2 regions of the Asticcacaulis sp. MM231 genome follow, and region 2 is predicted to be linked to the other one. Evidence: predicted binding sites of a transcription regulator. Region 2 holds the regulator's gene; the other holds the start of a gene.
The links. The regulator LexA, encoded in region 2, represses DNA repair genes until DNA is damaged. The targets are predictions, from matches to a motif close to ATGTTCNCNANNTGTTCT.
Positions count from the first base shown of each region.

Region 1: a site for LexA is predicted at 6,785-6,802, ahead of recA (recombinase RecA). Genes of this name have one in related genera too.

Region 1 covers NZ_OZ075108.1:2,875,348-2,886,208, forward strand. Annotated here, with positions in the region: gene ABQ278_RS14090 (DUF2939 domain-containing protein) at 94-714, shown strand; gene ABQ278_RS14095 (AEC family transporter) at 815-1,810, shown strand; gene ABQ278_RS14100 (glucose 1-dehydrogenase) at 1,741-2,526, opposite strand; gene alaS (alanine--tRNA ligase) at 2,705-5,341, opposite strand; gene recA (recombinase RecA) at 5,613-6,698, opposite strand; gene ABQ278_RS14115 (hypothetical protein) at 7,016-8,041, shown strand; gene ABQ278_RS14120 (glycoside hydrolase) at 7,984-8,913, shown strand; gene ABQ278_RS14125 (VOC family protein) at 8,946-9,419, opposite strand; gene ABQ278_RS14130 (DUF885 family protein) at 9,591-10,861, opposite strand, start outside.
Region 2 covers NZ_OZ075108.1:1,965,665-1,976,525, reverse strand. Annotated here, with positions in the region: gene gltX (glutamate--tRNA ligase) at 1-1,037, opposite strand, end outside; gene ABQ278_RS09690 (hypothetical protein) at 1,145-1,627, shown strand; gene ABQ278_RS09685 (ComEC/Rec2 family competence protein) at 1,684-3,018, shown strand; gene ABQ278_RS09680 (hypothetical protein) at 3,104-3,313, shown strand; gene lexA (transcriptional repressor LexA) at 3,310-4,008, opposite strand; gene trpC (indole-3-glycerol phosphate synthase TrpC) at 4,132-4,923, opposite strand; gene trpD (anthranilate phosphoribosyltransferase) at 4,992-6,020, opposite strand; gene ABQ278_RS09660 (aminodeoxychorismate/anthranilate synthase component II) at 6,013-6,606, opposite strand; gene ABQ278_RS09655 (hypothetical protein) at 6,837-7,199, shown strand; gene trpE (anthranilate synthase component I) at 7,200-8,717, opposite strand; gene ABQ278_RS09645 (SurA N-terminal domain-containing protein) at 8,714-10,657, opposite strand.

The sequences.
Region 1 (10,861 bases), 910 kb from region 2:
GCCACACCTGCGCGTCAATTCACCGCAAAGGGGCGACAAGCCTAGATTGGCGTGTTAACCTTGTTTCATACGGTCTCCAGGGGGAAATGTACTGTGTCGAGAATTCTAAGCCTGTTGCTGGTTATCATCGTCGCGGGTTGCGCCGGTCTGTTCTATGCCGCGCCGATCATCTCCTTCGCGGATGTCCGCAGTTCCTGCCAGAGCCAGGATATCGACGCCCTGGCCAAGCTGATCGATTTCGACACCGTGCGCATCAGCCTGAAAGCCCAGCTCGATGCCGGCGACAAGGGGCTGGCCGCTCCCGCCCCCAGCGCGCTCAATGATCCGGTGGGCGCCACCGGCAGCGCCTTCAAGAATGTCGCCGATTCCGTCGGCAAGGCCATCAATGACATGGTCAATCCCAACGCCGTCAAAGCACCCGCCAAGCCGGTGATCGACGTCAATTCTTACCTGACGCCCAAGGCGATTCTCGGCCTGACCTATGGCGAGGCGAAAGACGCCAACAGGTTCGAGCCGTCCACCTTCGAGGGCAAGCCGCCTTCGCCCAAGGTGGCCTTTTTCAGTCTCGAACGCGCCCGCCTGACCGTCACAGACGAGGCCCACGGCACCACCACCTTCACCTTCGAGCGCCACGGCCTGACCCACTGGGAACTGGTCCATATCGGCCTGCCCACTGCCGAAAGCGAAGCGCTCAAAGCCAATCCGGCCGGCTAACTCTTCTATCTCCCCGCTTGCCGGGGAGGGGGACCACAAGCGAAGCGAAGTGGTGGTGGGGTTTCTTGCTTTCTCCCTCAAACGGCCTATAGCGTGCTGTATGTTTGACACTTTAGGCCGCGTCCTCGTCTTCTTCGCCTTTATCGGCCTTGGTGCCTTGCTGGTGAAACTCAAGCGCCTCAACGCACAGGGGCTGGACGGTCTGTCCGCCTATTTCTACTGGCTGGCCTTTCCATGCTGGCTGATGATCAGCTTTTCCCGCCTGCCGCATTTCGATATCACCATGGCCATGCCGATCCTGGCCTATCTTGCCGCCATGGTCCTGACCGGCGCGATCGTCGTTATTGCCACGCGCCTTTTCAAAAGCCGAAAGGACGACGCCATCGCCGCCGGCATGGCCGGTTTCATCAACAATTCCGCTTTCCTCGGCATCCCCATCGCGCTTAGCCTGTTCGGGCCGGAAGTTTCGCGTATCGGGCCGCTGGTCGTGGCCGCCGACTTCCTCATCCTGTTCAGCATCGGCTGCGCCGGATTGGCCAAGGCTTCGGGCAAAACCTTCAAGGCTGCCCTGGCCCACACCGCCAAAAACCCGACCGTGATCGGCGCCCTGACCGGTGTCGCCTGTATGCTGATCGGCTTCCGCTTTCCTTTGCCAGTCGAAAACGCGCTTGATATCCTCGGCAAATCCGGCCCGCCGGTCGCCCTCGTGGCGCTGGGCGGGATGCTGGCTCTGATGCCCGTGACGAACCTGACCCGTCCGGACGCCACTAGTGCCATCGCCATTATCGGCAAGATTTTGCTCGCTCCCGCCTTGGTCGCGCTTGTGCTCAGCCTGCTTCGCGTCGATCCACTGACCTTGCGCGTCTGTGTCTTTCTAGCGGCCACACCCACCGCCGTCAGCGTCTTTATCCAGACGAAGATGTACGGCCTGTGGTTTGAAGGCGCCGCCAAGACCGTGGCGCAGTCGACCCTGATCAGTCTCTTCACCTTGTCGGCGTTGGCCTTGCTTTTACGCATGGAATATGACTACTTCGGCGAGGTCGATGTCCCCGCCAGTATGCCGCCGTCGATATTGAATTCCGAACCGGTGATATAGGTCGCTTCATCCGACGCCAGCAGGATCGCCACCGCCGCCACCTCATCCGGCCGGCCAAAGCGATGCAGCGGCATATTATCGAGCATCCGCTTTTCATCGGCCGCGCCATCGATCATGCCGTCCCACATCGGGGTGCGGATCGAGGCCGGATAGAGCGAATTGCAGCGAATGCCGAGATTTTGTTCGGCGCAATAGAGCGCCACCGACTTGCTGTGATTGCGGATGGCGGCCTTGCTGGCGGCATAGGCAGCGGTTTTCGGCACGCCCACAAGCCCCGAACGCGACGACATATTGATGATCGAGCCGCCCTTGCCGACCGCGCGCATGGCCTGGATCGCGTGCTTGCATCCCAGGAACACGCTGTCGAGATTGATGGCAATGACCTTGCGCCAATCCTCCAGACTGGCGTGTTCCGGATCGTGCGGATGCCCGCCTTCCGTGCCGGTGATGCCGGCATTATTGACCAGAATATCGAGCCCACCGCGGTCTGACACGATGGCGGCCATCACCGCCGCCCACTGCGCTTCGTCGGTGACATCGTGCGCCATGAAGCCGCCCTTGTCCCCCAGCGCCCGGGCTGCGGCCTCGCCTTTTTCCACATTGATATCGCTGATGACAACATAGGCGCCCTCGGCAGCGAAGGCCGCAGCGATGGCCGCGCCGATGCCGCTGGCCGCACCGGTGATCAATGCCGTCTTGCCCGATAGTCTGTTCATAGAAAAACCCTGCATCTGAAAAGAAGATGCAGGGTTATAGCATGGAACATAAGGACGCTATGCGCCAGATAGCCGCTGGAGCGCTTTCCGAAAAGTGTGACACACTTTTTGGATCAAAAAGCGCGTAAACACAAAAAACTAAGAGCGCCTATCTGATTCCATCAGATCGGAATGCGAACTAGATCAGCGCCTTGACCGCTGCGATGCCCGCATCGGCCTGGCTGTCATCGGGCGCGCCACCCTGGGCGAAGTCGGCCTTGCCGCCCGCCCCTTGACCACCCATGGCGATCACGGCCGCCTTGGCCAGCTCGGCAGCGTTATATTTGCCGGTCAGGTCAGGCGTTACCGCCACGGTGACCGCCGCCTTGCCATCGAGCTTGCCGACCAGCGCTACGATGCCGCTGCCAATTGATTTTTTGAAATCCTCGGCCAGCGGCCGCAGATCCTTGCCGCCGACGCCATCCAGCACACGGGCGATCACATTGGTGCCGTTGATCTCCTCAGGCCCGGAGGCCGCGCCGCCACCGCCCACCGCCAGCGCGCGCTTGGCTTCGGACAGTTCCTTTTCGAGGCGTTTGCGCTCAGCGATCAGGGCTTCGACGCGGGCGCCGACCTGATGGACCGGCACCTTGAACTGATCGGCCAGAGCCGTGGCCACGCCCGCCTGATCGAGCAGGAACTGACGCGCCGATTCACCGGTATAGGCCTCGATGCGGCGAATGCCCGCCGCCACGCCGCCTTCGGAAATGATCTTGAACAGGGCGATATCACCGGTGCGCGACACGTGGGTGCCGCCGCACAGTTCGACCGAATAGTCACCCTCGCCTTCGAGCGCATGACCGAGCGCCAGCACGCGCACTTCCTCGCCGTACTTCTCCCCGAACAGCGCCACGGCGCCGGCTTCGATGGCCTTTTCCGGCGACATCAGCTTGGTGGCCGCCGCCTGATTTTGCAGGATGACCGCGTTGACCTCGTCTTCGATGCGTTCGATCTCGGCATCGCTCAGCGGCGCGCCGTGGCTGAAGTCGAAGCGCATGCGGTCGGCATCGACCAACTGGCCCTTTTGCGCGACGTGCGCGCCCAGAACGTGCTTGAGCGCGGCATGCAGCAGGTGCGCGGCCGAGTGGTTCGAGCGCGTGGTGTGGCGCTTTTCAGGATCGACCCTGAGCTCGACCTTGTCGCCAAGCTTGAGCGTGCCTTCGGTGATCTCAAGCAGGTGCACGATGAGCTCGCCGGCCTGACGATAGGTGTCCTTGATAACGCCCTGGCCATGCAGAAGCTCGACCGTGCCGGTATCGCCGGCCTGTCCGCCGCCTTCGGGATAAAACGGCGTCTTTTCAAAAACCGCCTCGACCGTATCGCCGGCAATGGCTTCCCCAACCTGCTCGCCATTGAGCAGCAGCGCCTGTGCGTGCGCCTGGGCGTTCAGGTGATCGTAACCGACGAAGTCCGAAGCGCCGATGGCGTCCTTGATGGTGAACCATTCGGCCGATTGGGCCTTTTCGCCGGAGCCGGTCCAGTTTTCACGGCCGCGCGTCTTTTGCGCTTCCATGGCAGTGTCGAAACCGGCCGTATCGACGGTCAGGCCCTTACCGCGAATGGCGTCCTGCGTCAGGTCGAGCGGGAAGCCGTAGGTGTCGTAAAGCTTGAAGGCGGTTTCGCCGTTCATGACGTCGCCGTCCTTGAGGTCGCGCGTCGCTTCGTCGAGCAGGGTCATGCCACGGCCAAGCGTGCGGCGGAATCGTTCTTCCTCCTGGCGCAGGGTATCGATGATGCTGGCCTCGGCGCGTTTCAGTTCGCCGTAGTGGCCACCCATTTCCGCGACGAGCGTCGGTGCCAGCTTGTGCAGCAGCGGCTCCTGCGCGCCCAGCAGATAGGCGTGGCGCATGGCCCGGCGCATGATGCGGCGCAGGACGTAGCCACGACCTTCGTTCGACGGCGTGACACCATCGGCGATCAGGAAAGACGACGAACGCAGGTGATCGGCGATGACGCGGTGCGACGGCAGATTATCGCCCTCGGCCTTGACGCCAGTGGCCTCGACACTGGCCTTGATCAGGGTCTGGAACAGGTCGATGTCGTAATTGTTGTGCACGCCCTGCAACACAGCGGCGACGCGCTCAAGGCCCATGCCGGTATCGATCGACGGCTTGGGCAGGCTGACGCGCGTGCCGTCGGCCGACTGGTCGAACTGCATGAAGACGAGGTTCCAGATTTCGACGAAACGGTCGCCATCTTCTTCCGGCGTGCCGGGAGGGCCGCCCCAGATATGATCGCCGTGATCGTAGAAGATTTCGGTGCACGGGCCGCAGGGGCCGGTATCGCCCATCGACCAGAAGTTATCCGAACCGGCGATGCGGGCGATCTTCAATTCCGGCAGGCCGGCGATCTTCTTCCACAGGTCGAAGGCCTCATCGTCATCGATATAGACGGTCGCCATCAGGCGGTTCTTGTCGAGACCGTAATCCTTGGTCATCAGGTTCCAGGCGAACTCGATCGCTTCGGCCTTGAAGTAGTTGCCGAAGGAGAAGTTGCCGAGCATCTCGAAGAAGGTGTGGTGGCGCGCGGTATAGCCGACATTATCCAGGTCGTTATGCTTGCCGCCGGCCCGCACGCATTTCTGCGACGTGGTGGCGCGATTGTAGGGCCGCGTTTCCGCGCCGGTAAAGACGTTCTTGAACTGCACCATGCCCGCATTGGTGAACATCAGGGTCGGATCGTTGTGCGGCACGAGCGAGGAGGACGAAACGACCTCGTGGCCCTGCTTGGCAAAGTAATCGAGGAAGGTCTGACGTATCTGATTTAAGGACGGCATGGTCTGCTTCAGTTCGAGGTAGATGGGCAAATAAGAGGTTGTATATAGAGGGGCTTCACAACAAGCGCAAAGACCTTTGCACCGCTAAGGCTATCTTTTTGCCGCTCTGTGGCATCTGTTGCTGCAACAAACAAAAAAGACGCCCGTTGCGGGGCGTCTTTTCCTGATCAGGCCGGTGGACCGGAGGTTTGGAGCCGGTCCGGCCCGATCATGTTTTTTGCTCAGGCGCCGCAAGGGGCGCCCTTGCCAGATCACGCGCGTAATCTGGAGCCTACAGCGACTCGTCACCTTCGTTGGCGTCCGGCTCCGGCGTGCCCAGCAGTTCCTCGGCCAGGACCACCGACTTGTTGCGGATGCCCTTTTCGATCTCGTTGCACATTTCCGGATTGGCTTTCAGGAAGTCACGGGCGTTATCGCGGCCCTGACCGATGCGGGTCGAGTTGTAGGAGTACCAGGATCCCGACTTCTCGACGAGGCCGGCCTTGACGCCCAGATCGATAATCTCACCGATCTTGGAGATGCCCTGACCGAACATGATGTCAAACTCGACTTCGCGGAACGGCGGCGCGATCTTGTTCTTGACCACCTTGACCTTGACGCTGTTGCCGATGTTCTCGTCGCGCACCTTGATGGCGCCGGTGCGGCGGATATCGAGACGCACCGAGGCGTAGAATTTCAGCGCGTTGCCGCCGGTCGTCGTTTCCGGCGAGCCGTACATCACGCCGATCTTCATGCGGATCTGGTTGATGAAGATGACAATGCACTTCGACTTGGAGATCGAGCCGGTCAGCTTGCGCAGGGCCTGCGACATCAGACGGGCTTGCAGACCGGGCAGGCTGTCGCCCATGTCGCCTTCGATTTCCGCGCGCGGAGTCAAGGCGGCCACCGAATCGATGACCACGATATCAACGGCGCCCGAACGGACCAGCGTATCGGTGATTTCCAGAGCCTGTTCGCCATTATCCGGCTGCGAGACGAGCAGGTCATCGAGATTGACGCCCAGACGCTGCGCATAGCTCGGATCGAGCGCGTGCTCCGCATCGACAAACGCGGCCGTGCCGCCCTGCTTCTGGATTTCGGCCACGGTGTGCAGGGCCAGCGTCGTCTTGCCCGACGATTCCGGACCATAGATTTCAATGACGCGGCCCTTCGGCAGGCCGCCGATACCCAGCGCCATATCGAGACCCAGCGAGCCGGTGGAGACCGCTTCGATATCCGCGATCTTGCCGTTCTTGCCCAGGGTCATCACCGACCCCTTGCCAAAGGCGCGATCAATCTGCGCCAGCGCCGCTTCGAGGGCGCGTTGCTTTTCAGCTTCGTTTTTACCGACCAATTTCAATACCGCTTGAGATGACATAACCAAACCCTCCTATGTCACGATTCCCGCCACCGGGTGTTTCTTTTAAATCGTTCTGACAAACCACGATGTACCTCATTTGTTCCAAGTTCGCAATATGTTCTCACGGTCTTTTTTCGTGTTCTCTTCTCTTGCTCGCCCAAAACCGTTTTGTCGCCTGGGTTTGCTGCATAAAATAATTAATGCAGACACGGCCACTGCCATCAGCCCTCGGTTCTCTCCAGGTGGCCGCTCGAACCGACCCTGAACCAGATCGTGATTTGACGTTTCGTGCCTCCCGCATGTTAACTCAGGTTGAAATCAGGAGCCCCTCCCTCATGCCGCGTCATCTTCGCCCTGCTGGCCTTGTTGCCCTGATGATTGCTCTTGCAGGTGCTTCAAACGCTGAACCTGTCACGCTAAAAGCAGGTGAGACGACCTTTACGATCGATGCCAGCACACTGCGCATTGACGCGGCGCGCGCCGGCGAAACACCACAATCCGTCATGCCGCCTCAGCATGATGCCGAGGCAGGTGTGCCCCCCGTAGCCGTTGACAAGGGCTGGCGCTGGCAGGATACCACAGGGCGCACCTACACGGCGTCGACGGAGGGCGACGCTTTGAAACTCGTCGTCCGGGCGCCACCGGAGCAAAAGCTGAACTGGGCCCTCCCGCAGGTCGCCACGGGCACATGGCTGATACCGGACGGCGAAGGGATGGCTTTCCAGGTCGATGACGCTTTCTGGCGCCAGCACAATCAGCGAGAACACTGTCTGGATGGGACAGCGGGCCTGTCTTTTCCAGCCTGGAGTTATCTGACCAGCGACCGGGCCGTGATCTATGCCCTGGGGGATGGCCTGCGGTCGGAACTGTGCCTGAAAGATGATCATGGGCTGCAAGCGCGCCTGAATCACAGTTTCGATGAAACACCCGAGGGGCTCGAGATTCTGTTTGCCGTGCGCCCGCCCGATCCTTTGGCGCCGGCCATTTTTTACCGCGACAGGCTCAAGGGGCGTGGTCAGTTCAGAACCTTGACCGACAAGGCCGTCCCCGATCTTGAGCGCCTGTATGGCGCGCCCCAGGCCTATGTGTGGGGAGACGGGCGCGATCTCGCATTCTTGGATGACCTGAAGGCGCTGGGGATAGAACGCATAAACCTCAGCTATGATCAGAATCCCGCAAAAAACGCGCATGTCGTGCGCAGCGCCTATCTTGAAAAAGCCGAGGCGCTGGGCTACCTCGCCGGACCTTACGATGTGTTCGACAATGGACAGCCGCCGGGCGAAGACACGTCGCCCTATGTGTTATGGGACAAACTCTCTACCCCGCCGGCTGCGTTCTGGATCGCACGGGCAAGCCGGTGACAGGTTTCGCCGGCATGGGCTGCGAAATGTCCAGCGAGGCCATTGTCCGTGCACCCGGCGCTTTTGTGCCCGGCGCGCGTTATGCGCAGCATCGCGCCGAAGGGGCCAATCAGGTCTTTGTCGATGTCGACGCCTATGGTGAATTCTATCATGACTACAGCCCGGACCACCCCATGACCATGATGCGGGACCGCGACAACCGTCTGGCGCGTCTTTCGCTCGGCATGACACACTATCAGCTTGTCATGGGCTCCGAAAACGCGACCGCCTGGAGTGCCGGCGTTGTGCATTATTCCCACGGCACGGCGCAGGCACATGTCAGCATCGTCTGGAAAGTTAAAAATGATAAGGACCGTTTCGGCGGCTGGTGGCCGTCTGATCGTCTGCCCCTGTTTTTCAAAACCTTCACGCCTACGGAAGACGAAGCCCGCCTTTTGTTCGGCGCTGCGGACCGGCTGCCTCTGTTTGACGCGGTCTTCCACGATTCCGTCATCGCCTCGGACCGGTGGGAATTCGGTCTGATGAAGGTGTCGGGGATGGAAGGGGCGCGTTTTGCGCGCGCCCTGCTTTACGGCACGCCGACCATATGGCCGCTCGACCGGCAGGAAGTCCGGCGCACGGGGCCATGGCTGAAAGCCGCGCATGATGATTTTCGCATAGCCCACGGCTGGAATGCACCTGTGGCCTTGACCGGCTTCAGGTGGGAAACAGCGGATCGCCTTGTCCAGACGACGAGCTTTGCCGATGGCCGGACCCTTACTGCAAACTTCTCGTCGACACCTTTTCAGGGGCTGGCGACACATTGTGTGCGGGTAAAACGGCCTGAGAAAGCCGCGATAGACCTGTGCCCACCGGCTTTACCCACCCGTTGAACAGGTTACGCCTGGGCGACAAAGCGGCCCGCCTATCCCCTCACCGCCGCCTCGATTTTGGCGACGTCGATCTTGCCCATCTGCATCATGGCCTCAAAAGCGCGCCTGGCCACATCGCCGCCTTTTGCCATGGCCTCAGTGAGCACACGCGGGGTGATCTGCCACGAGAGCCCCCATCTGTCCTTGCACCAGCCGCAGGCGCTTTCCCGACCGCCATTGCCCACAATGGCGTTCCAGTAACGGTCGGTCTCTTCCTGATCGTCGGTGGAGATGGCGAAGGAAAAGGCCTCGGTCTGATGGAACACGTCGCCGCCATTGAGACCCAGGCACGGGATACCGCAGACGGTGAATTCGACGGTCAGGACATTACCCGCCTTGCCGCCGGGAAAATCAGACGGTGCGCGAAAAACGGCGCCCACCGCGCTGTCAGGAAAGGTTTCGGCGTAAAAGCGCGCGGCGGCTTCCGCGTCCTTGTCGTACCACAGGCAAATCGTGTTCTTGTTCATGGCGTGTCCTCGGTTTTATGATTTCATCCCCGCCAACTCTGGCAAGGAAAGTATCGGCTCACACGCCAAAGCTGTCAATTCCGATGCCGGAGGGCACACCCGCCACAAAAAAGCAGCACCAACCCTAAGGCTGATGCTGCACGGCTCCTGTCAAAGCGGGCCTGGTCTAACCTAGATCTGGCCGGCGTCCGTATAGACCTGTTCCAGCACCGCCAGCGGCACGGCGCCCGCCAGAAGGCCGGTATCGTGGAACTTTTTGATATCGAAGGCCGCGCCGAGCTTGGCCTTTGATTTTTCACGCAGTTCCAGCCATTTGATCTTGCCGATCATATAGCCCAGCGCCTGACCGGGCCAGACCGCGTAACGCTCGATCTCGGTTTCATTCGGATCGCCGAGATAGGTGTTCATGTAATCCATGGCCTGCTCGCGGCTCCACTTCTTGTGGTGCATGCCGGTATCGACCACGAGGCGGCAGGCGCGGAACAGGGCGTCATGCAGATAGCCGATCTTGCCGAACGGATCGGTGGCGTACATGTCCATGTCGGTGCCGGCCAGTTGCTCCGAATAGAGCGCCCACCCTTCGATATAGGCGTTGAACCCCGAAATCTTGCGCAGTTCCGGCAGGTTCTTGTTCTCCTGCTGGATCGAGATCTGCATGTGGTGACCGGGGATAGCCTCGTGATAGGTCAGGGTCGGCAGGGTCCAGCTCGGCACCTCGGCGGTGTTGCGCAGGTTGATATAGTAGGCGCCGGGGCGTTTACCATCGAGCGAGGCGCCCATGTAATAACCGCCCGGCGCACCCAGTTCGGTCGCCTTGGGCACGCGCTTCACCGTCACCTTGGAGGTCGGCAGGGTGCCGAAGAACTGCGGCAGCTTGGCGAAGATGACATCAATCTGCTTGTTGAGATCGGCCAGCAGCTTGTCCTTGCCAGCGTCGGTATTGGGGTAGATGAACTTCGGGTCCTTGGCCATGGCGGCCAGGCGTTCGCCGGTCGTGCCCTTGGTCATGCCCTGCGCCTTCATGATGGCATCCATCTCGGCGCTGATCTCTTTCACCTTGTCGAGCCCGATCTGATGGATCTCATCCGGCGTCATGTCGGTCGAGGTGCCGCCGCGCGCGCCGAAGGTGTAATAGGCCTCGCCGCCCGGAATATGCCAGATACCGGCGTCGTGCGTCGTCTTGGGCAGGGCCGCTTCGATGGCCGCGATCTGACGATCGAGCGCCGGCACCACCTCGCCCTCATAAGTCTTGGTGGCGGTGGCGTTCCAGTCTCCCGCAATCGCCTTTTCCTTGGTGCGGCGGGTGATCGAGGCCACCAGCACGCTGTCGGCGGCCTTGGTGTTGCGCTGACCCTTCAGTTGCGTCAGGGCCTTTTGCAGGGCGAAATCGGGCGGGATCACGCCCTTTGCGACGTCGGCCTTGAAGCGCTCGGTTTCCTGAT
Region 2 (10,861 bases):
AGGATTTCGCGCGTGTCCGGCGCTTCCTTGTGGCCGGTGGCGATCAGCTCGGCCATGACCAGATTGACCAGGCGCGCATCATCAGCCACGCGGATCCAGTGGGCGTTGACCGAGCCCAGCTTGGCGAAATCGAGCCGCGCCGGCGCCTTGTTGATGCCGCTGACATCGAACCATTCAATGGCTTGCGCGTCGTCGAAAATCTCGTCATCGCCATGCGACCAGCCAAGGCGTGTCAGGTAGTTGCGCATGGCTTCGGGCAGATAGCCAAGGCTCTGGTATTCACCCACCGCCTGCGCGCCATGGCGCTTGGAAAGCTTGGCGCCATCGGGGCCATGGATCAGCGGAATATGCGCGAAGGTCGGCAACTCCCAGCCAAAAGCCATATAGATCAGGCTCTGGCGCGCGGCATTGTTCAGGTGATCGTCGCCACGAATGACGTGGGTGATGCCCATATCATGATCATCGACCACGACAGCGAGGTTATAGGTCGGGTTGCCATCGGAGCGCAGCAGGATCAGGTCGTCCATGTCCTTGGTGTTGAAGGTGACGTCGCCCTGCACCGCATCGGGCACCACGAGGGCGTCGCCCAACGGCCCCTTGAAGCGAATAACATGCGGTTGCTCCAGTTCGGCCTCAGTCGGCGTGCGGTCTCGCCACGGCGAGCGCAGGGCATGACCCGCCTCACGGGCTTCCTCACGGGCCATTTCGGTTTCTTCCTGCGTCATGAAGCAGGCATAGGCGCGCCCCTTGGCCACCAGCTCGGCGACAGCCTGCTTGTGGCGCTTTTCGCGCGCATGCTGGAAGACCACGGTGTCGTCAGGCTTCAGGCCAAGCCAGTCGAGCCCCTCGAAAATGGCGTCAACAGCGGCCACAGTCGAGCGTTCGCGGTCAGTGTCCTCCACGCGGATCAGGAACTTGCCGCCGGTATGTTTCGCATAGAGCCAGTTGAACAGGGCCGTGCGGGCGCCGCCGATATGCAGGTAGCCGGTCGGCGAGGGAGCGAAACGGGTGACGACTTGCGATTTTGGTTGGGTCATGGTCATTTACGGTAAGGGGGGGAAGGTTTGTGAGCGTCTTATAGCTCTCTTTGCCGCGAACCCAAGGTCTTTCATCGTATTTTTGGGCACTTTGGGGCGATGTGCGTTTGAAATCCGCAATTCTTTTCATCAAAAATCGCACGGTGGATGCGCTGAGCCTGCAGGCCGGGCGGCTGTTTCTGTGGCTGCCGGTCGCTATGGGATGCGGTGCAGCCGCCTATCTCAGCCTGCTGTTCGAGCCGTCATGGCTATGGGTGGGCCTGCCGTCTCTGGCGATAGTGGCGGCTCTGTCGGTCATGCGGCGCTTTAATTTAGCTGGATATCTCCTTAATTTTGTAGTTCTTTTATGTGCTTTCGCCTTGGGTGTTATGGTGTGCAAGCTGCGCACTGAGCATGTGCGGGCGCCGGTATTGGGCTCGGAGATCTCCACCTATACCCTGACCGCCTATGTGGTCGATATCGTGTCGCCAAGCGAAGACCAGCCGCGGCTGTTGCTGGCGCCGATATCGCTGCGCGGCGTGAGGCCGGAAGCCACACCGCTGCGGCTGCGCGTGACGCTCAAGCCGGGCACGGTGGAGGCGATCGCCTGAAACCAGGTGATGCGATCTCGGTCTTCGCCATCCTCAATCCGCCGCCGCCGCCGAATATGCCGGGCGGATATGATTTTGCCCGCGCCGCCTGTTTTCAGTGCATCGGCGGGGTTGGGATGGTCCCCGGCCAGCCGCGCATCGTATCCGCGGACAAGCCGGGCTGGTGGCTGGATATGATCCTGAAGCTCAATCAGCTGCGCTGGTCGATCACCGAAAAACTGGTGGCCGGCATCACGCCGGAATTTGCCAATGGCCGCGCCATCGGCGGCTTCGCGGCGGCTTTGGTGACCGGCCATGAAACCTTTATTCCGCAGGCCCTGATCCAGGATATGCGCGATTCCGGCCTCGCGCACATCCTGTCGATTTCAGGTTTCCATATGGCGATTGTCGGTGGCTTCGTCTTCTTCGCCCTGCGAGGCCTGATGGCCGCCGTGCCGTGGCTGGCCCTGCATGCGCCGATCAAGAAATGGGCGGCGGGGCTGAGCATCATCTGCATCCTGCTCTATCTTGCCATATCCGGAGCGCCGGCGCCGGCCGTGCGCTCGGCGGTCGTGGCCTGCGTCGCTTTCGGTGCCATCCTGCTCGACCGCCGCGCCTTGAGCCTGAGAGCGCTGGCCATCGCCGCCATCGTCGTGATTTGCCTGACGCCGGAGGCCGTGATCCAGCCAGGCTTCCAGATGTCGTTCAGCGCCACCGCCGCCCTTCTGGCGCTGGCGGAAACGCTCAAGCCTCCCGTTACTGAAATCAGCGTGCCGATGTGGGTTAAGGCCATCCAGTCGGCCCTGCGTGGGCTTTGGCTGTCGCTTCTGGCCTCGGTCGTGGCGACCGCCGCTACCACACCTTTCGCCATCGCCTATTTCAACCGCTTTTCGGTCTACGGTCTTCTGTCCAACCTGTTCGAGGCGCCAGTTACCGCCTTTGTGGTGATGCCGTCACTGGCGCTTGGCACCGTCTTTTCCGCCACGCCGATTGGCTTGCTGTTCCTGCGTATCGCCGGGGCAGGGCTTTGGCTCATCGAGCGTATCGCCGCCATCACCGCTGACCTGCCGCACGCCGTGCTGAACTGGCCAAGCGCACCGGCCTATGTGCTGGCCATCTCATTTATCGGGCTGTTGTGGGTTTGTCTGGTGCGTGGCAAGGCCCGATGGGCCGGTCTGCTGGCGGCGTGCGCTATCCGGTGGTGGCCGCGCGTGACGCCGCCGGATATCTGGATCGACTCTGAGGGCGGTAATGCGGCGATCCGGGCGTCCGCAGGCGCCTATGTCATGCGCGATCGCGTGCGACAGTATGGTTTCACGCAATGGAGCCAGCATTACGGGCTGACGCCACAGAATATTAGCGCGCGATGCCGACTATATCTGCAAGGGCTATGGTTGCATGCCGAAGCCTGACGCCCCTATGAAGGTCGGTTTCTGGTTCAGCAACAAACCGCCTAAGCCAGAGCGCTTGACGGAACTCTGTTAAGCCAGCGATCTGGTGGTCCTGCGCAGTCCGGTCGGCGACTGGCAGGATGAATGCGCCAGCGTCAACCGTATCAGCGCCGGTGATTTCCGCACGCTTGGCGCCCTGCAACTGACGCGCCAGACGGATACGCAAAAGGGCTGGGAGATCAAGGCTGCCCAGCCCTTGCGTGGTCATCGCTACTGGTCAAACCCCTCGCAAGCCGAGGGCGACGCCGTCTATTAGTGGTAGCGCCGCATCAGGCCGACCAGACGGCCCTGAACCTTGACCTGACCGTCGTTGTAGATCTTGGTCTTGTAGTCCGGATTGGCGGCTTCAAGGGCAATCGAGCCGCCCTTCTTGCGCAGGCGTTTCAGCGTGGCGGTGTCTTCATCGACCAGGGCCACAACGATCTCACCGGACTGTGCCGTATCGGTCTTCTTGATGACGACGAAATCGCCATTCAGGATACCGGCATTGATCATCGAATCGCCTTCGATTTCGAGGATATAATGCTCGCCGGCGCCCAGCAGGGCTTCGGGGACATGGATGCGGTCGCGTTCCTGCCCCATTGCTTCGATTGGCACACCGGCGGCGATCTTGCCCAGCAGCGGCAGTTCGCGGGTGTCGTCATTGATGGGAGCGGAGTTTTCAAGTGGACGTGAGCCTTCAACCACTTGCGGCACAAAGGCCTGACGACCGCGCGGCGGTGCAGAGGCCGTGGCCTGATCGGGCATCTTGATGACTTCGAGGGCGCGGGCGCGGTGCGCCAGGCGACGGATAAAGCCGCGCTCTTCCAGCGCCGTGATGAGGCGGTGGATACCTGATTTCGACGCCAGATCGAGCGCCTCTTTCATTTCATCGAACGATGGCGAGACGCCGCTTTCCTTGATGCGTTCGTGAATGAACATCAGGAGTTCGCGTTGTTTGGTCGTCAGCATAGAACACCTATTTCGCAATGCCTGTCTGCGTGTTCACAGAACAAGTCATGAACCAATAGCCGATGTTCTATATGTGTTCTTGTTAATGTCAAGCTAACGCCGCAAAAATTACCGCATTTTTGCTTAAATGGACAACAGGGTCCGCGTCGCTTCGGTGACATCGCCTTGGCGCATAAGGCTTTCGCCCACCAGCATGGCAGTGGCGCCGGTGCGGGCCAGACGCCTGACGTCAAACGGCGTGAAAATACCGCTTTCTGCGACCAGAATATGCTCAGGCGTGACCATATGGGCCAGTTCTTCGGTCACGGCCAGATCGACATGAAAATCTCTTAGATTACGGTTGTTTATACCAATCAGCTTTGATTTCAGTGTAAGTGCGCGGCGCATTTCTTCGGCATCGTGAACCTCGACCAGGGCGTCCATGCCGTAGTGATGCGCGGTATCGATCAGATCGGCGGCCAGCGAATCATCGATCATCGCCATGATGACCAGGATGGCGTCAGCGCCCAGGCTGCGCAATTCGGTCACCTGCCAGGTATCGACGAGAAATTCCTTGCGGATACAGGGCAGGGATACCGCCCCGCGCGCCGACTGGAAGTGCAATTCGTGGCCCATGAAGCTTGGGTTATCGGTCAGGATCGACAGGCAACTAGCCCCACCGGCCTCATAACACTGCGCCAGATAGTTCGGATCGAAATCTTCGCGAATCAAACCCTTGGAAGGGCTGGCCTTCTTGATCTCGGCGATCAGCGACAGTCCGCCCGGTTGCTGATTGGCGATTAGCGCGCGGGCAAAGCCGCGCGTGGGGCCCGCAGCTTCGATCGCGGATTCGAGATCGCTCAGCGTCGTGTTGACGCGGCGCACGGCCACATCCTCACGTTTGTACGTGGCGATCTTCTCCAGAATATCCTGCATATCGTCTCCTTTGGCGGGCGTGGCGACACTATCATGTCGCGCCACGTCTTAGCCACTCAACACTTATGTTATAGGGGGGCGTTATAGGGCGGCGTCGTCCGGATCAGGGTATCGAGCGCGGCTTTCGCCTTGCCGTCATCGATCACGACCATGGCCAGTTCAACCCCTTCACGCAGCGTCTCGACCTTGTCGGCCACCAGGAAGGCGGCGGCGGCATTGAGGAGGACGATATCGCGGTAGGCGCTCTTTTTGCCATTGAGCAAGGCCAGAAGTTCCGCCGCATTATGCTCCGGCGCGCCGCCGGTGATATCGGCCAGCGCCGCGCGCGGCAGGCCCACGGCCTCCGGCGTGATCTTGAACAGGCGGACAAAGCCGTCACGCCATTCGGCCACATCGGTTTCGCCGGTTGTGGTGAGTTCGTCGAGGCCAGATCCATGCACCGACCACGCCTTGACGGCGCCAAGCTGGCCAAGCGCCTGCGCGATGGGTTCAACAAAGCGCGGCGAGGGCACGCCGACCACCTGACGTTTGGCGCCGGCCGGATTGCTGAGCGGGCCCAGCAGGTTGAAAATGGTGCGGAAACCCAGTTGCTGACGGATCGGCGACACGTGCTTCATGGCGCCGTGATGCGACTGGGCGAACATGAAGCAGATGCCGGCCTCATCGAGCGCCGTCCGCTGTTGCTCCAGTGTCGCTTCAATATTGACGCCGATCGCCGCCAGCACATCGGCGGTACCGGATTTCGAGGTGATGGCGCGGTTGCCGTGTTTGGCCACTTTCAGGCCGCCACCGGCCGCCACGAAACCGACGGCGGTTGAGATATTCAGCGTATGCAGCCCATCCCCGCCGGTGCCGCACACATCTATCACATCGTAGGGATGATCCAGATGGATGGCGGCCTTGCGCATGGCGCGGGCGCAGGCGGCGATTTCGCCAACCGTTTCGCCACGAATACGGATCGCCGTCACGGCCGCAGCCACCTGAGCTGGGGTCGGTTCGCCGCGCAGGCAGGCCGAGAAGAAGGACTCGGCGTCTTCTTCGTTCAGGGTGGTGCCGTCAGCCAGTTTCGACAGCAGCGGCTTGAAGGCGTCAGACATAGAGGTTGTGGTTCTCGATACCGGCGAGGTCGAGGAAGTTCGACAGCAACTGGTGACCGCCTTCGGTAGCGATCGATTCAGGGTGGAACTGGACGCCGTGGATCGGGCGCGTCTTGTGCTGCACGCCCATGATCTCGCCGTCTTCGGTCCAGGCGGTCACCTCCAGATCGTCGGGCAGGGTTTCGCGCTTTACCGCCAGCGAGTGATAACGTGTCGCTGTAAATGGATCGGGCAAGTCTTTGAAAATGCCTTTGTTATTATGGTGTATCTGGCTGGTCTTGCCGTGCATCAGGGTCTTGGCGCGGATGACATCACCGCCATAGGCCTGACCGATCGACTGGTGACCGAGGCAGACGCCCAGAACCGGCATGTCTTCGGGGGCGGCGCGCAGCAGCGGCAGGCAGATGCCGGCCTGATCGGGGGCGCAAGGGCCCGGCGACAGCAGGATGGCTTTCGGCGCCAGCGCCAGGGCGTCCTGAACGCTCAGCGCGTCGTTACGATAGACCTGCGTCTCCGCGCCAAGCTCGGCCAGATAATGGACGAGGTTGTAAGTGAAACTATCATAATTATCGATAACCAAGATCATTAAGGCCTCCGTAAGCGCAGTCTGGTAAGGTGTCTCTCACCCACTAACAACAGCGCGCCCACACATTCAGCATGTATCTAAGCAATTGCATCCGCCTTTCCAAGCCTAAACATCACAAGACTTTTGTGTCGTGCCAAATATCCGTAAGGTGCGGCGCATGACATCGAATTCGTAACGGATTAGCGGACGCACAAACAAGCGACCTGAGCGACGAGCGCCTTTACGAGGCCATGATGCTGCTCAACAGGCCGATGAAGAAGCGCGCCCCAGGTTATGTGCCGATCATTGCCGTGCTGGGTGTTGTCAGCGCCGGCATGTTTTTTACCTATACCATGACCCGTATGCCGATGAACGGCGCCGTTAACGCGGTCAAGGTGGCGTCGCTCAATTCTGCACATCAGACGGACGGTGGGACAATGCTGTCCGGACTGGCCGTGCCGCAAGTGCAGTTTCGTGCCGTCGATTTCCAGCTTTCGAGCGCGCAGCTCCCCGCTGCCGCTGAACAAACAGCCGGTATCGATCAGAACGAATTTGTCCGCGCCAAGATGGCCCTGGAGTCACCGACCCAGGAAACCATCAATCTAGATAATTAATTAGTTCTGGCTGTAGACGTAACGCCAGGCGTCCTGCGCGGCCTTGATGAGCGCACCTGCCTTGTGACAGGTTTCCTCATACTCGGTTTGCGGTACGCTGTCGGCCACCACGCCGGCGCCGGCCTGCACATAGATCATATGATCCTTGAACAGGGCTGTGCGCAGCACGATGCAGACATCGACGCTGCCGCCGCTGGAGATATAGCCCGCACCGCCGCCGTAAAGCACGCCGCGCTTGACCGATTCCAGTTCGTCAATGATCTCCATGGCGCGCACCTTGGGCGCACCTGAGAGCGTGCCGGCGGGCAGGGCGGCCAGCAGGGCATCGACCGCATCCAGATCGTTCGGGGCATCGCCTTCTACATTGGAGACGATGTGCATGACGTGGCTGTAGCGCTCGATGACGAACTTTTCAGTGACACGCACGGACGCGGGCTTGGCGACGCGGCCGACATCGTTGCGGCCCAGATCGAGCAGCATCAGGTGTTCGGAAAGCTCTTTCGGATCGGCCAGCAGTTCCAGTTCCAGCGCCTTGTCCTCGGCCGGTGTCTTGCCGCGGCGACGCGTGCCGGCGATCGGGCGGATCGTCAGTTTGCCATCACGGATACGGACCAGAATTTCCGGCGATGAGCCGGCCAGCTGGAAATCGCCGAAGTTCAGGTAGAACAGGTAGGGCGAAGGGTTGTGGCGGCGGACGCTGCGATAGAAGGCGAACGGATCAAGGTTAAACGGCGCCTCGAAGCGATGGCTCGGCACGACCTGGAAGATATCACCGGCGGCGATATAGTTCTTGGCGCGCTCGACCATGTTGCCGTAGCCCTGCGCCGAGGTCGGTGACGACAACGGCTCCTGGTGGTGATCGGTGGCGGCGGGCTGGGCGGCCAGCGGCACGCGCAGGTCGGATTCCACAGCGTCAAGACGCGCAAGGGCACCGCTATAGGCATCATGAGCCGTCCGGCCGTCCGGCCACACCGGGCTGGCGAGCAGGATCTCGTGCGCGACATTGTCGAAGACGCAGATCACCGACGGACGCACCAGACAGGCGTCAGGCAGGTTCAGGGGATCGGGATTGCCGGTGCCGAGCGGTTCCATCAGGCGGATCAGATCGTAGCCGAAAACACCGAACAGACCGGAGACCATCGGCGGCAGGCCTTCGGGGATATCCATCTTGTTGGCGGCCACAAGCGCGCGCAACGAATCGAGCGTCGGCTTGTCGTCCGGCGTGTATAGGCCTTTGGCGATATCACCGCCGGTGGCCAGTTCGGCCTTGTCACCAAAACAGCGCCATACGAGGTCAGGCGACAGGGTAAGTATCGAATAGCGGCCAGAGAGCGCACCGCCCTCAACCGACTCGAACAGGAAGCTGAAAGGGTGGTTGCGCGACAGTTTCAGATAGGCCGAAACCGGGGTTTCCAGATCATCGATCAGCTTGCGGCAGACGATATAGGGTTTGCCGGCGTCATACGCCTGGGTGAAGACGCCTTCGTTGGCGGTCAGGGAAGCGGCCTCGGCGATCACGGCTTGGCCTTTTCTGCGGGCTTCTTGTCATCCTTCTTGTCGGCCTTCGGATCGGCGGGCGTGATGCCCAGCGCCAGTTCGGCCGTGTTCGGATAGGTGGCGGTCTTGACCAGGGTGCGGGCTTCGGTGCGGTTGGTCGTGGCGATATCCTGCTGCACGCTCTGGGTCATTTGCGCGCGGACGGCGGTCGACATCATGTTGGCGCTGGAGACGTCAGCCTGATGGACGGCGTCGATGCGACCAATGGCGATGTTCATCTGGTTAATCGGCGCATTGAAGGTTTCGCCCGCCTTGCCGGCGAAGACGCGACCGAGCACAGGGTTCGGCAGGCCGGATTGCTGCGCCGTGGCGCGGCTTAAGCCGGGGAACTGACGGACCGGCGCGTTCAGGCTGGCGGCGACGGCGGCGAAGGCTTCGCCCTTGTTGAGACGGGCCGAGGCTTCAGAGGCCTTGGCCTGAATGGCGGCGCCGACCTTTTCGGCCATCCAGTACTGTGCCAGTTCGTTTTTGATCTGGGCGAAAGGCGGCGCACCGGCGGGCTTCACGGCATCGAGGCGGACGGCGAAATACTGGCCTTCGCCGAGTTCTTCAACGTCCGAGGCCGAACCGGCGGACGGCAGGTCGTAGATCGCCTTCACCAAGGTGGTGTAGTTGCTGTAGTTGGCGCGCGGATTGTTGGTCTGGCCATCGGCGGTCATCGGCTCAAGCTTGACGACGGTCAGGCCCAGTTCCTTGGCGGTGGCGTCGAAATTCTTGCCGGCACGGATGGCGTCGGAGAAGGCGTTCGAGTCCTTGTTGACGCGGTTGGCGGCCTCTTCCTTGAGGTAGTCCTGAACCAGTTGGGCGTGGACGCTGTCATAGGAAGGCGTCGAGCCGGTCTTGATCTCGCCCATCTTGATGACGGCGTAGCCGAGTTCACCCTGAATGGCACCGGAAATATCACCGGTCTTGAGCGCGAAGGCGGCGTTGCCGATCTTGGCGTCAGGCACGGCGGCCTTCGGCTTCAGGTCGTAGGTGATGACCTGGCCCTTGTGGGCCTTGGCGGCGTCTTCGGGCGTCTTACCGGCTTTCAGGGCGCTGGCGATGGCGTTGGCGTCGCCGGCGTTCTGGGCCGTCACCTGCACGAACCTGCGGGTTTCCGGCGCGGCCAGGGTGGCGAGGCGGGTGTCATAGAGCTTGCGGACGGCGGCTTCGTCAACCTTGATGTCCTTGTAATTGTCAGCGGCGAAGCGGACCACCGAGGCCTGGCGCAGTTCCGGCATCTGCAATTGCGGCAGGCGCGCGGTGTAGAAGGCATTCAGATCGGCCTCGGTCGGCGGGGCGGGCATTGTGATGTTCGACTGGTTGACCACGAACAGGCTGGCGTCGCGGTTTTGCAGGGTCACGGCGGCTTCGGCGGCGGCATAGATGCGTGGCGCCTTGAAACCGGCGACGGCGGCGGACAGATACTGCTGACCGGCGATTTCATCCGACATGTTCTGCTCGAACGACTTTTCGGTCATGTTGTTGCGCGCCAGCAACTGACGATAGGTGTCCTTGTCGAAACGGCCGGTGACGCTGTTGAAGAAGGCGGGAATCTTGCCGATTTCAGCGACGATCATCTTGGCCGATGGCTTGATGCCGATCGAATCAAGCCAGGCGGCAAACGCTGTCTCGTCGGCCATCTGGTTCAGCAGGCGGATATGGGCGCCGGCGGCAACATATTCTTCGTTGGTGAAGGTCTGTCCCTTGTTTTCTTTGGGATAGTTTTCCTTGATCACTTCAAAGCGGCTCTTGAAATCGCTGGAGCTGATCTCGCGCTTGCCGGCGGTGATAACATCATTGCCACCCGTCTTGTTAAACGCATCGGTCAGGCCGAAAATGGCGAACGAGGCGATCAAAAGCACCATCAGGCCTTTAAAGAACCATGACTTGGTAAATTCGCGGAAGGCGGTGATCATCGCTTTATGTATCCTGTAGACGCAAAAGTAGCCGGCACGCTTTTTAGCGCACGCGCGCAGATATGGTGGTGTCTTACGGCACGAATAAGGCTGTTACAAAGGGAAATTGTGACTTTCAAGGATTTTCTTGGCAAGTTTTCCTTGGCTTGCCCGCCAGCCTCAGTCTATGTTTTGTGCGCTGCGAACACACCGCCGGAGTAACAG